DNA from 3 places in the Mesorhizobium sp. B2-8-3 genome. Region 2 is predicted to be linked to each of the others. Evidence: predicted binding sites of a transcription regulator. Region 2 holds the regulator's gene; each other region holds the start of a gene.
What was found. The regulator LexA, encoded in region 2, represses DNA repair genes until DNA is damaged. The targets are predictions, from matches to a motif close to TGTTCNNNNTGTGTTCNG.
Positions count from the first base shown of each region.

Region 1: the regulator LexA is predicted to act here: its motif matches at 2,590-2,607, upstream of FJ418_RS24705 (PA0069 family radical SAM protein).
Region 3: the regulator LexA is predicted to act here: its motif matches at 1,878-1,895, upstream of parE (DNA topoisomerase IV subunit B).

Region 1 covers NZ_VFTW01000021.1:95,669-99,836, forward strand. The annotation lists gene FJ418_RS24685 (4-(cytidine 5'-diphospho)-2-C-methyl-D-erythritol kinase) at 1-896, shown strand, start outside; gene moaB (molybdenum cofactor biosynthesis protein B) at 883-1,434, shown strand; gene FJ418_RS24695 (aldehyde-activating protein) at 1,555-1,980, shown strand; gene FJ418_RS24700 (glycosyltransferase) at 2,029-2,532, opposite strand; gene FJ418_RS24705 (PA0069 family radical SAM protein) at 2,682-3,836, shown strand; gene FJ418_RS24710 (ribonuclease HII) at 4,033-4,168, shown strand, end outside.
Region 2 covers NZ_VFTW01000003.1:192,617-196,784, forward strand. The annotation lists gene FJ418_RS06210 (ComEC/Rec2 family competence protein) at 1-2,188, shown strand, start outside; gene lexA (transcriptional repressor LexA) at 2,229-2,963, opposite strand; gene kynU (kynureninase) at 3,413-4,168, shown strand, end outside.
Region 3 covers NZ_VFTW01000005.1:24,380-28,547, reverse strand. The annotation lists gene parE (DNA topoisomerase IV subunit B) at 1-1,812, opposite strand, end outside; gene cpaB (Flp pilus assembly protein CpaB) at 2,067-2,987, shown strand; gene FJ418_RS10010 (type II and III secretion system protein family protein) at 3,089-4,168, shown strand, end outside.

The DNA.
Region 1 (4,168 bases), on a different contig from region 2:
TTCTCGAGCCCGGCGCAGAGGTCCGGACATGGCTTGCGCCGGCCAAGATCAACCTGGCGCTGCATGTCACCGGACGGCGCGCCGACGGCTACCATCTCATCGACAGCCTTGCCGTCTTCACCCGCTTCGGCGACCGGCTCGAGATCGAGCCGGCGGAGCACGACGAGTTCTCGGTATCCGGCCGTTATGCCGCCGGCCTGCCGCTCGACGGCGACAATCTGGTGGTGAAGGCGCGCGATGCCTTGCGCCGGGAAGCCGGTGCGCAGCATGCGCCGCCGGTTGCCATCAAGCTGGAGAAGAACCTGCCGATCGCGTCCGGCGTCGGCGGCGGCTCCAGCGACGCGGCGGCGGCGCTCAACGGCCTTGCGCGGCTCTGGAAGCTCGATATCGACGACATTTCGCTGGCGCGGATCGGGCTTTCGCTCGGCGCCGACCTGCCGATGTGCCTGACGTCAAAACCGCTGGTCGCGCGCGGCATCGGCGATGAGGTGTCACCGCTCTCCGCATTTCCGGCGCTTGGCCTGGTCCTGGTCAATCCGGGCGTCGCCGTCTTGACGCCCGACGTGTTCAAGGCGCTGTCCAGCCGCGACAACGAGGCGCTGCCGCCGCTGCCGAAGCGCCTCGACTTCCACGCCATCCGCAACTGGCTGGAGACGACGCGCAACGATCTCGAGGCACCTGCCCGCTCGATCCAGCCGGCGATCGGCGAGGCGCTGAAGGCGCTCAAGCGCGCCGACGCAGCTTTCGTGCGCATGTCCGGCTCGGGCGCCACGTGTTTCGGCCTGTTCGAGACCGGCAATGTCGCCAAGCGCGCGGCGATCGAGATCCGCGCGCGCCATCCCGACTGGTTCGTCGCCGCGACGCGCAGCATGGAGGTGACCGATGGCGAAGCTTGACGAGAGCCGGTCCTTCATCCCGCTGCGCATTGCGGTGCTGACCGTGTCCGATACCCGCAGCCTTGCCGACGACAAGTCCGGCCAGACGCTGGCCGACCGCATCACGGAGGCCGGCCATACGCTTGCCGCCCGCGACATCGTCACCGACGACCGCAAGAATATCCGCGACAAGGTTCTCGGCTGGTCGAAGGACGAAAACATCGATGTCGTCATCACCACCGGAGGCACCGGCTTCACCGGCCGCGACGTGACGCCGGAAGCGCTGGAGCCGATTTTCGAAAAGCGCATGGACGGCTTTTCGGAAGTCTTTCACCGCATCTCCTATGACAAGATCGGCACCTCGACGATCCAGAGCCGGGCGACAGGCGGCGTCGTCAACGCCACCTTCGTCTTCGTGCTGCCGGGCTCGCCCGGCGCCTGCAAGGACGCCTGGGACGGCATCATCAAGGCGCAGCTCGACTACCGGCACATGCCCTGCAACTTCGTCGAGATCATGCCGCGGCTGGACGAGCATCTCAGGCGTGGCGGCAAGACCTAAAGGCAAAACATCCCGACCGGCATCCGGTTTGCAGGCGGAATGGCGCTCTCGCCTACGAGCAGCCATTCCGAAGCCGCGACCGGCAAAGTACCTTGTGCTGCGAACAAGGGACAATCTGCCATGACCGTTCACAGCGGCGGATGCCATTGCGGCAACATCCGCCTCAGCTTCTCCACCACGCTCGGCCCGGCCGGACTGGAAATTCGCGCCTGCCAGTGCTCGTTCTGCACCCGGCATGGCTCGCGCGCGGCCGCCGATCCGAACGGACGCCTGAGCATCTCAGTCGAAGACAGGGCACGGCTGCAGGTCTACCGCTTCGGCCTGCGCACCGCCGACTATCTCGTCTGCCGCGAGTGCGGCGTCTATGTCGCGGCAATCGCCGGAGACGGTGACGACGCCACGGCGGTCGTCATTGTCAACGCGCTTGACGATCACGAGTTGTTCTCCCGCCAGCCGGTCGCCGTTCGGTTCGATGCCGAAACGCGCGAGCAGCGTGTCGCCAGGCGCCGCAGGGCCTGGATGCCCGTCGAAATCAGAGGGACCTGACTGGGCAGGGACAGCGCTTCTTCCTTCTCCCACAAGGGGGAGCCTGCATCACTTCGGCGGCGCCACCCAGATTTCGGCGTTCAGCCTTCTGGTGGCAAGACCACGCGCCAGGGCCTCGGCGCCGCGCGCGCTCTTTGCCAGGGCCGAGGCCTGACGCTTGCTGATGACAAGACCCTCGGCCAACGCGCGGTTGCCCGAAAAGACGCGGGCCAGGAAAGGCGCACGGTCGGCCCGGGCGCGTGAAAACCGCGCCGGCATGGTTTGCTTCGCCGTGTGCGCCACCACCTCGTCGATCCATCCCTCGGCAAGCCGCGCGCCGGGTTCCAGAAAAAGCAGCCAATCGCCCTTGGCCTTGCCGATGCCGGCGCCGATGCCGCCGGTCACATAATGGCAGCCGGCATGTTCGGCCACCCGATGCGTCTGGTCGGTCGAGCCCTGATCGCAGACGATCACGTCGCGCACCACACCCTCGACCGCGCCGCCGACCAGCGAGGCGAGCGTACGGGCAAGACCCTCTTCGTCGTTGCGGGTTTCGATGAGAACGCTGAGCATCCTTAGCCGAATAGCGGAAAGCCGCGACTTGCGCCAGCTACGGCTTTTCGCCGAAAAAGTTCTTGCTTTGTTCTCTTCGGTAAAATAGGAATAGTTTCATGAACAGAGCGATTCGACAGCCTGCCGACAGTCCCTGGGAGAGGGCGAAAATGGAACAGATCGTGCGTGCCGACATTGCTGCTTTCGGAGCAGGCAGAGCCGAGATGGCCAATGCAATGATCGAACAGAGCGGCATGCGCGTGCGGCCCGATCGCAATCGCGGCCGCTCGGCCGGCATTAACCCGTCCGGCCGGTTCGAGCCGGTCAGCCGCCATGTGTTCGACGACGGCTGGAACTCGCTGGAGGAACTGCCGCCGTTCAAGACGGAAGTGCAGGTCGAGAAGCCGCGCACGATCATCACCCGCAACGAGTCGCCGGACATCTCCTTCGACCGTTCGATCAACCCCTATCGCGGCTGCGAGCATGGCTGCGTCTACTGCTTCGCCAGGCCGACGCATGCCTTCATGGGCCTGTCACCGGGGCTCGATTTCGAATCGAAACTTTTCGCCAAGCCGGATGCCGCGCGCATGCTGGACAGGGAATTGTCGAAACCGGGCTACCAGCCGCGCACGATCGCCATCGGCACCAATACCGATCCCTACCAGCCGATCGAGAAGCAATACCGCATCATGCGCGAGATTCTGGAAGTGCTGGAGGCGCGCGGCCATCCGGTCGGCATCGTCACCAAGTCGGCGCTGGTGACGCGCGACATCGACATCCTGTCGCGCATGGCCGAGCGCGGCCTTGCCAAGGTGGCGCTGTCGGTGACGACGCTTGACCGCATGCTGGCGAGAACTATGGAGCCCCGCGCGTCGACGCCGACGAAACGGCTGGAGGCGATCAGGCAGCTTTCGGATGCTGGCATTCCGGCATCGGTGATGGTGGCGCCGATCGTTCCGGGCCTCAACGATCCGGAGATGGAACGCATCCTCGATTCGGCCAGGGCCGCCGGTGCAAGGGAGGCGGGATACGTCATCCTGCGCCTGCCGCTTGAAGTGGCGCCGATCTTCAAGGATTGGCTGCTGCGCCACTATCCCGACCGCTACCGGCATGTGATGTCGCTGATCCGCTCGATGCGCGACGGCAAGGACTACGATTCCGAATGGGGCAAGCGCATGAAGGGCGCCGGTCCCTATGCCTGGCAGATCGGCCGGCGCTTCGAGATCGCCGCCAAGCGGCTCGGCCTCAATGTCGAGCGGCGGCAGCTTCGCACCGACCAATTCGTCGCAGGTTCGGGCGCCGGCGAACAACTGATGCTGCTTTAACCTCAGTGCCGGCCATGACGGGCCGGCGCTAAGCAATTCCAGGCCAAGCGATTTTCCGTCTGGAATTGTCATCCTTTTCAAGAATCCCGTCCGGCCACTGTCCCCCGGCCGCGAGACGGTGCCTTCCCGGTCCGACGCCCCATCCGACCCGGAAGGACTTGCGGAGAATCGGAGCCGATGCGAACCTCGCCGCACCATGGCTCGCGCGCGTTCCGATTCTCCGCTTCTCTTTGAAATGGTCGAGAAGCCCGACTTCTCGATCGAGACGAAGGCGATGGCCGACGGGCTGTGGCCAGTCGCCGGCATGGACGAGGCAGGGCGCGGTCCGCTCG
Region 2 (4,168 bases):
CGACCGCGGTATCGGCTTCCTGCTGGTGCCGGTGTTTTTGGCCGTCGGCGTCATCTATTACTTCTCGCTGAGCGCTGAGCCGGATCTCTACAGGCCGCTTGCGGCAGTGGCCCTGATGGCGGTCTGCGCGGCGGTCTCACATTCCCGGCACAGAACGCACCTTGTCTTCATGGCGGCGTTTTTCTGCGCCTTGGGCTTTCTCGCGGCCAAGGTCGAGACCTGGCGGATGGCAACCCCGATGCTGGGTTCGGAAATCCAGACACGGCTGACGGGTCGCCTCGTCACCGCCGAGGCGATGGCCAATGGCCGTGTCCGGCTCACCATCGACTTGATTTCCACGGAACGTCCGAAGCTGCGCTATGCGCCGGACCGCGTCAGGTTGTCGGCCCGCAGGATCCCGCCCGGCATGACAGCCGGGTCGATGCTGACCGGCTATGCCAAGCTGTTGCCGCCGACCGGCCCGGTTCGGCCGGACAGCTACGACTTTTCCTTCGACAGCTATTTTGCCGGCATTGGCGGCAGCGGCTTTTTCCTGGGTGATCCAAAGCTGATTGCGCCGGTGGAGGCGCCCTTTGGCGCCCGCATCGCATCGGCGGTGGAAAACGCGCGCGAAGGGATTGCAGACCACATCAGGAGCAGCATCGGCGGGTCCGAAGGCGAGATCGCAGCGGCGCTGATCGTCGGCGTTCGTGCCGGCATTCCGGAAGCCATCAACGAGTCGATGCGGCGAACCGGCATCTACCACATCATTTCGATCTCCGGCCTGCATATGGCGCTGGTCGCCGGCACGATCATGGTCCTTTTGCGCGGCGCCTTCGCGCTGTTTCCGGATTTCTCGTCGCGCCGACCGGTGAAGAAATATGCCGCTGCAATCGCGCTGCTCTCGATCGCCGCCTACCTCGTGATCTCCGGCGTCGTGGTGGCCGCCGAGCGAAGCTTCATCATGCTGGCCGTGATGCTCGCCGCCGTGCTCTTCGACCGCGCGGCGCTCACCATGCGCAACCTGGCGATCTCGGCCATCGCCGTCATCCTTGTCTCGCCGCACGAAGTGGTCGGCCCAAGTTTCCAGATGTCCTTCGCCGCCACCGCCGCGCTGGTCGGCGCCTATGCCGGTTTTGCCGACTATCGCGCCGGCAAAACGACCGCGCCGCCGGCAAAGCGTTCGTTTCTTGCGTTCCTGTCGCAAAAACTGGCGATCGGTGTGGGTGGTGCCGCCGTGACGTCGCTCATCGCGGGCAGCGCGACATTGTTGTTTGCGATCTGGCACTTCCAGCGGGTGTCGCCGCTCAGCCTGCTGGCCAATCTGGCGGTCATGCCGATCGTCTCACTGATCGTCATGCCGTTCGCCGTGTTGAGCGCCCTGGCCATGCCCTTCGGCTTCGACGGCCCATTCCTTTATGTCATGGGCAAAGGCCTGACGGCGATTATCGTCATTTCGGCGTGGATCTCCGAGCGCTCACCGGTCGACGCCGTCGGGCTGATCTCGATCCAGTCGGTGCTGCTGGCGACGGTCGCGCTGGTCATCGCGACGATGGCCACCACTTGGCTTAGGCTTGCCGCCGTACCCTTCGCGCTTGCCGCGCTGCTGGCCATTCCGCATGTCCGCGCCCCGGATGTGCTTGTCTCGGAGGATGCGCATCTGGTGGCGATGCCGATCGGCGGCGGCGAGCTTGCCATCAACCGCGCGCGCTCCAACGACTTCACCACCGACAACTGGAAACGGGCGCTGAAAGCCGAGGAAATCGTACCGCCGGAGACGTTCGCTAAAGACGCCCTCGACATCGCCGATCCCGTCGACCTACCGCCCGGCTCGCCCTTCTATTGCACCGGCGACCTCTGCATCGGCCGGCATCCTTCCGGCGCCATCGTCGCGCTCACCGAGAATCGCGCCAGCGCCCGGCCTGCTTGCGGTTTCGCCGACCTCATCGTCATCGACGACGCCACGGCCTTCAACCCATGCCGCGATCCGCGCGTGCTTGTCGTCACCAAGCGGCAACTGGCACGCGACGGCAGCGCCGCCATCTTCTTCGATCCGCAATCGGCAACCGCGCGGCCAATCGTTCGCTACGCGGTCGAAGAACCGTACCGACCCTGGCACGAGCAGCGGAAATACGCGCGTGAGGCGAGGGGGCTGCCGCCCTATCAACGACCGGAAAAGCCGGCGGTCGCGCCGCAGCCTACAGAATAGGTGGCACGCAGTTCCGGCGAAGACCGCCGCGCGGTTCTGCTCAGTAACGGCGGATGAGTCCGACGAGCTTACCCTGAACCTTGACCCGGTCCGGTCCGAAGATACGGGTCTCATACGCCGGGTTGGCGGCTTCGAGCGCGATCGAGGCACCCTTGCGGCGGAAACGCTTCAGGGTCGCCTCCTCATCGTCGACCAGCGCCACCACGATCTCACCCGGGCTTGCCGTGTTGGCATTGCGGATGATGACGGTATCGCCGTCGAAGATGCCGGCCTCGATCATCGAGTCGCCCTTGACCTCCAACGCGTAATGCTCGCCGCCCATGATCATGTCCGGCGGCACCGAGATCGAATGCGTCTGGTGCTGGATAGCGTCTATCGGCACGCCGGCGGCGATGCGGCCCATCACCGGAATGGACACGGCCGAAACAGCGTCGTCGTCATTGCTGGGTGTCGGCGTGCGAGAGGGCGCCGCCGGCTTGACCTGGCGGCCAAGATTGCCCTGGCCGCCCTGGATGACGCTCGGCGAAAACTTTCTCGCGGCATTCAGGCCAGGCGCGATCGAGTCGGGCAGCCGCAGCACTTCAAGCGCGCGCGCCCGGTTCGGCAGCCGGCGAATGAAGCCGCGTTCTTCCAGCGCCGTGATCAGCCGATGGATGCCCGATTTGGAGGCCAGATCGAGCGCTTCCTTCATCTCGTCGAAAGACGGCGGAATCCCGCTCTCCTTGAGGCGTTCATGGATGAACATCAGCAGTTCATGTTGTTTGCGCGTCAGCATGGCGGCCCCCTTGGGTTCTGAAACCGGAATCAGAAAAACAAACCCAGAACAAACACTATCTGTTCCAGTTGTGTTCCGCAACCGTTTAAAGTTTAGTGAATTTGTTGAGGCTTCGGAAACAATGTTGCATCCAAGGGATACCTGGCCGAGTCAGGTCAGCGGTGTCATTGATTCCGCTCGATTATGCGGCCCTCCTTAAGCTGAAGCGCGGTCCAACACCATCACAAAGGCGCGGGCGGGATTGCTTCGGCTCTTGCGCGAACGTGCTTCACCGTGAACGAAACGGACCCAAAATGCCAACTTCGGCAATGATTCCGATCCATGGTCTTCGCCGTCTATGGACCAGCTAACATAGCGCAGAAGGTTCTTGCCGTGGCACGGACGGTGGTGAGACAACCGTCCTTGGCCAGCCGTGAGAGGCGCCATGCCGAAATGGAGGCGGCAGCATGATGGGGGGAATTCCTGATCTCGCCGAGACCGAGGCGATGGATGCAGCGGATCCGCTGCGCGCCCTGCGCGATCGCTTTGTCCTGCCGGAGGGGGTGATCTACCTCGACGGGAATTCGTTGGGAGCGGCCTCGCACGCCGCATTCGATGAGTTGCGCAAGGCAGCTGCCGAGGAGTGGGCGCATGACCTCATTCGTGCCTGGAACAAGGATGGATGGTTCGACATGCCGGTCGAGCTGGGCGACCGGCTCGGACGCCTGATCGGCGCGGCGCCGGGCCAGACCGTGGTCTGCGACACCACGTCGATCAACATCTACAAAGTGCTGCACGCGGCGATGGCGATGCGGCCGGACCGAACCGTGATCGTTGCCGAGGGCGACAGTTTTCCGACCGATATCTATATGGCCGAAGGGGTGGCCTCGACCGGAAAGAACACTGTCCTGCGCCTGGCTGGCGTGGACGCGCCGACCATCGAGGAACTGATCGACGAACGCGTGGCGGTGGTGTTGGTCAACCACGTCAATTACAAATCCGGCGAGTTGCGCGACATGGCGGCGCTTACGCGCATGGCGCATGACGCCGGTGCGCTGATCGTATGGGATCTCTGCCACAGCGCGGGCGCCATGCCGGTAGAACTTGACAGGGCAAGCGCCGATTTCGCCGTCGGCTGCACCTATAAATATCTCAATGGCGGGCCAGGTTCTCCTGCCTTCATCTATGCGGCCGAGCGGCATCTTGCCGATGTGCGGCAGCCGCTC
Region 3 (4,168 bases), on a different contig from region 2:
TTCGGTGCGCAGCAGTTCGTCCTTGTGCGCGTCGTCGCGAGCGTAGCCGACCTTGCCGCCCTGCCGGATCGAATAGAGCGGCGGCACGGCCATATAGAGATGGCCGCCGCGGATCAGGTTCGGCATCTCCTGATAGAAGAAGGTGATCAACAGCGAAGCGATGTGCGCGCCGTCGACGTCGGCGTCGGTCATGATGATCACGCGGTCGTAGCGCAGCTCCTCGTCGCGGTATTTCGAGCGCGTGCCGCAGCCGAGCGCCTGGATCAGGTCGGAAATCTGCTGGTTGGCGGCGAGCTTGTCGTTGCCGGCGGAGGCGACGTTGAGGATCTTGCCGCGCAGCGGCAGCACCGCCTGGCTGGCGCGGTCGCGCGCCTGCTTGGCCGAGCCGCCGGCCGAGTCGCCCTCGACGATGAAGATCTCGGCGCCGGCGGCGGCGTTCTGCGTGCAGTCGGCGAGCTTGCCCGGAAGGCGCAGCTTGCGCACCGCGCTCTTGCGCGAGACTTCCTTTTCCTGGCGGCGCCGCACGCGTTCGTCGGCGCGCGCGATGACCCACTCCAGAAGCTTCGAGGCTTCCTGCGGATTGTCGGCCAGCCAGTGGTCGAACGGGTCGCGAAGGGCGTTCTCGACGATGCGCATCGCCTCGATCGTCGCCAGCCTGTCCTTGGTCTGGCCGACGAATTCAGGCTCGCGGATGAACACCGACAGCATGCCGGCGGCCGAGATCATCACGTCGTCGGTGGTGATGATCGAGGCGCGCTTGTTGCCGATGAGGTCGGCGTAAGCGCGCAGTCCGCGCGTCAGCACGTTGCGGAATCCGGCCTCATGCGTGCCGCCTTCGGGGGTCGGAATGGTGTTGCAATAGGAGTTGAGGAAACCGTCGCCGCCGAACCAGGTCACCGCCCATTCGAGCGAAGCATGGCCGCCCTGCTTGTCGCTCTTGCCGGCGAAGACCTCGCGCGTGACCTGGAATTCGTCGCCGAGCGTCGCCTTGAGATAGTCCTTCAGGCCGCCGGGGAAATGGAACTCGGCCTTGGCCGGCGTCTGGTCCTTTTCCTTGATCAGCGACGGATCGCAGGTCCAGCGGATCTCGACGCCGCCGAACAGATAGGCCTTCGAGCGCGTCATGCGGTAAAGCCGCGCCGGTTCGAAGGCGGCGCCCTTGCCGAAAATCTGCTCGTCGGGATGGAAGCGGGTCCTGGTGCCGCGGCGGTTGTGGACCTCGCCAAGATGCTCAAGACCGCTGACCGGGACGCCGCGCGAAAAACGCTGGCGGTAGAGCTGACGTCCCCGCGCGACCTCGACCTCGAGATGGTCGGACAACGCGTTGACGACCGAAACGCCGACGCCATGCAGGCCGCCGGAGGTCTCGTAGACCTTGGAGTCGAACTTGCCGCCCGAATGCAGCGTGGTCATGATGACTTCGAGCGCCGGCTTCTTGAATTTCGGATGCGGATCCACCGGGATGCCGCGGCCGTTGTCGGTGACGGTCAGGAAGCCGTCGGCGGAAAGCTCGACGTCGATGAAGGTGGCGTGGCCGGCCACCGCTTCGTCCATCGAATTGTCGATGACCTCGGCGAACAGGTGATGCATCGCCTTGTCGTCGGTGCCGCCGATATACATGCCCGGACGGCGGCGCACCGGTTCCAGCCCTTCCAGCACCTCGATGTCGGCGGCGCTGTAGCCCTCGCTGCCGTCGCGGGCGGGGGCCGAACGCTTCGCGGCCTGCATGAGCGGATCGGCCGGGCGCGACGGCGCGCGCACCGGCTGTGCCGGCTTTTCCATCTTGCCGAAGAGGTCGTTGCTGTCGTCCATGCTGGGCCTAGCGTCCGGTAAAGCGAATCACGTCTCGATACTGCCACGCTTTTGGCGGGCGAACGAGTTCCTGTTCCGTTCAGGGATCAAACTGTCTCTTATTCTAAAACCATTCGATAACCAAGCCGGCCGAAATAGGGCGGTCGGCGTGCCCCGGTATTCCCGATTCTTTAACATTAACGCCTAGCGTGAGGCCCAACCAACAAAAGACCACGGGCGTCAGGGGTTTCGTTGTGAGGGGCAGGGCCATTACCATGATCGGCATCGCCGCCGTGTTCGGCGCGATCTCGATCTTTGCGGCGGATTTCTGGGTCAAGAGCCAGGCGAAGGCCCAGCCCGAGGTCAAGGTCGTCTCCGTCATGACGCCGCAGCAGCCCAAGGTCGAGTTCAAGACCATCGTGGTCGCAAGCGCGCCGCTACGCTACGGCATGGAGCTCGGACGGCCGCAGCTCGCCGAGATTCCGTGGCCGCAGGATTCCCTGCCGCAAGGTGCTTTCCCGACGATCGACAAGCTGCTTGCGGACGGCAGCCGGGTCGTGCTGTCGCCGATCGAGGTCAACGAACCGGTGCTGCTCACCAAGCTTTCGGGGCCGAATGGCCGCGCCACCCTTTCCAACATGCTGTCGCCGGGAATGCGCGCCGTCACCATCCGCACCGATGAGATCGCCGGTGTCGGCGGCTTCATCACGCCGGGAGATCGCGTGGACGTCGTGCTGACGCGCGACGCTGGCGATATCCAGGAAGTGTCCAAGAATGCGCAGGGCGCCGCCGGGTCGACCGTCACGTCCGAGATCGTCGTCTCCGATGCCAAGGTGCTTTCGGTCGGACAGGGCGCCGACGAGCGCAAGACCGAGCCGCAAATCGCCAATTCCGTGACCCTCGAAGTCACCAACGAAGGGGCGCAGAAAGTGGCGCTTGCCCGCACCGTCGGCACGCTGTCGTTGTCGCTGCGGTCGGCCGCCGACGCAACCGCCAGCAATGGCGGGCTTACGACCATCTCGTCCTTCGGCGGCTCGGTTGCCGCAAACGCGCAGGCGAGCGCCGCCTCGCTCGTCAATGCGATGACGAAGGACCAGGGCGAGCCGAAACTAAAGACGGTGATCGTGACGCGTGGCGACAAGGTCGAGGAATACAAGGTTCCTTCACGGGAACCGCCGCAGGAACTGCAGCAATAGCCGGTGGGGACCGGCGGGGACGGGGCAAGATGTTCGGGTTTGATGCATTTCGGACGACCGGGGGATGGCGTCTTCTCGGCGCGATAGCGCTGGCGGCGGCAATGCTTGGCGTCGCCGCGCCGGCAAGGGCTGGCAATGACGTCGTCTATGTATCGGCGAACAAGAACGCCTCGATCAAGGTGGCCAAGGGCAAGCCGAAGACGATCATGACAAGCGCCGCCTTCTACCAGATCGTCATCGGCGATCCGGAGATCGCCAACGTCAATCCGCTGACCGACAAGTCCTTCTACGTGCTCGGCAACAATCTGGGCACCACCGGTATCGCCCTGTTCGACCAGAACAAGCAGCTTGTCGGCACCATCGATATCGAGGTGACGCTGGATACAGACCAACTGGCCAGCACCATCCGCGCCAGCGTTCCCGACGCCAAGATCAAGGTCGGTTCGGCGAACGGCCGCGTCGTGCTGTCGGGCGAGGCCGACGATGCGGTCGCCGCCGACAAGGCCAGCAAGATCGCGTCGCGCTTTTCCGGCAACGAGGAAATCATCAACTCGGTCAACATCTCGTCCTCGCAGCAGGTGCAGCTCAACGTCCGCTTCGTCGAGATCAATCGCCAGGCCGGTCAGGATCTCGGCGCCAAATACGCCGCCAATTTCGCCTATGGCATCGGCAACCGCAAAGTCGTGCTGAGCCCGGATGGAGGAAACCTGACGGCTGCCGGAACAGGCGAGATCATCGGCAGCCTGCTGTCGAACGGCGTTTCGATCGACATCGCCATCAAGGCGCTGGAGGAACGCGGCCTGGCGCGGCGGCTGGCGGAGCCGAACCTGATTGCGCGTTCGGGCCAGACGGCGAGCTTCCTTGCCGGCGGCGAGTTCCCGATCCCGGTTTCCGAAGACAATGGCAAGATCAGCGTCACCTACAAGAAGTACGGCGTCGGCCTGGATTTCACGCCGACGGTGCTGAAGGACGGGCTGGTAAGCCTCGACATCGCGCCGGAAGTGTCCTCGATCGACCCGTCCGCTTCCATCCAGGTCAGCAGCGGCATTTCCATTCCGGCCTTCATCGTGCGCCGCGCCAGGACATCGGTCGACCTCAAGAACGGCCAGAGCTTCATGATCGCCGGCCTCCTGCAGTCGCAGAACGACATCACGACATCGCGGGTGCCGGGGATCGGCAAG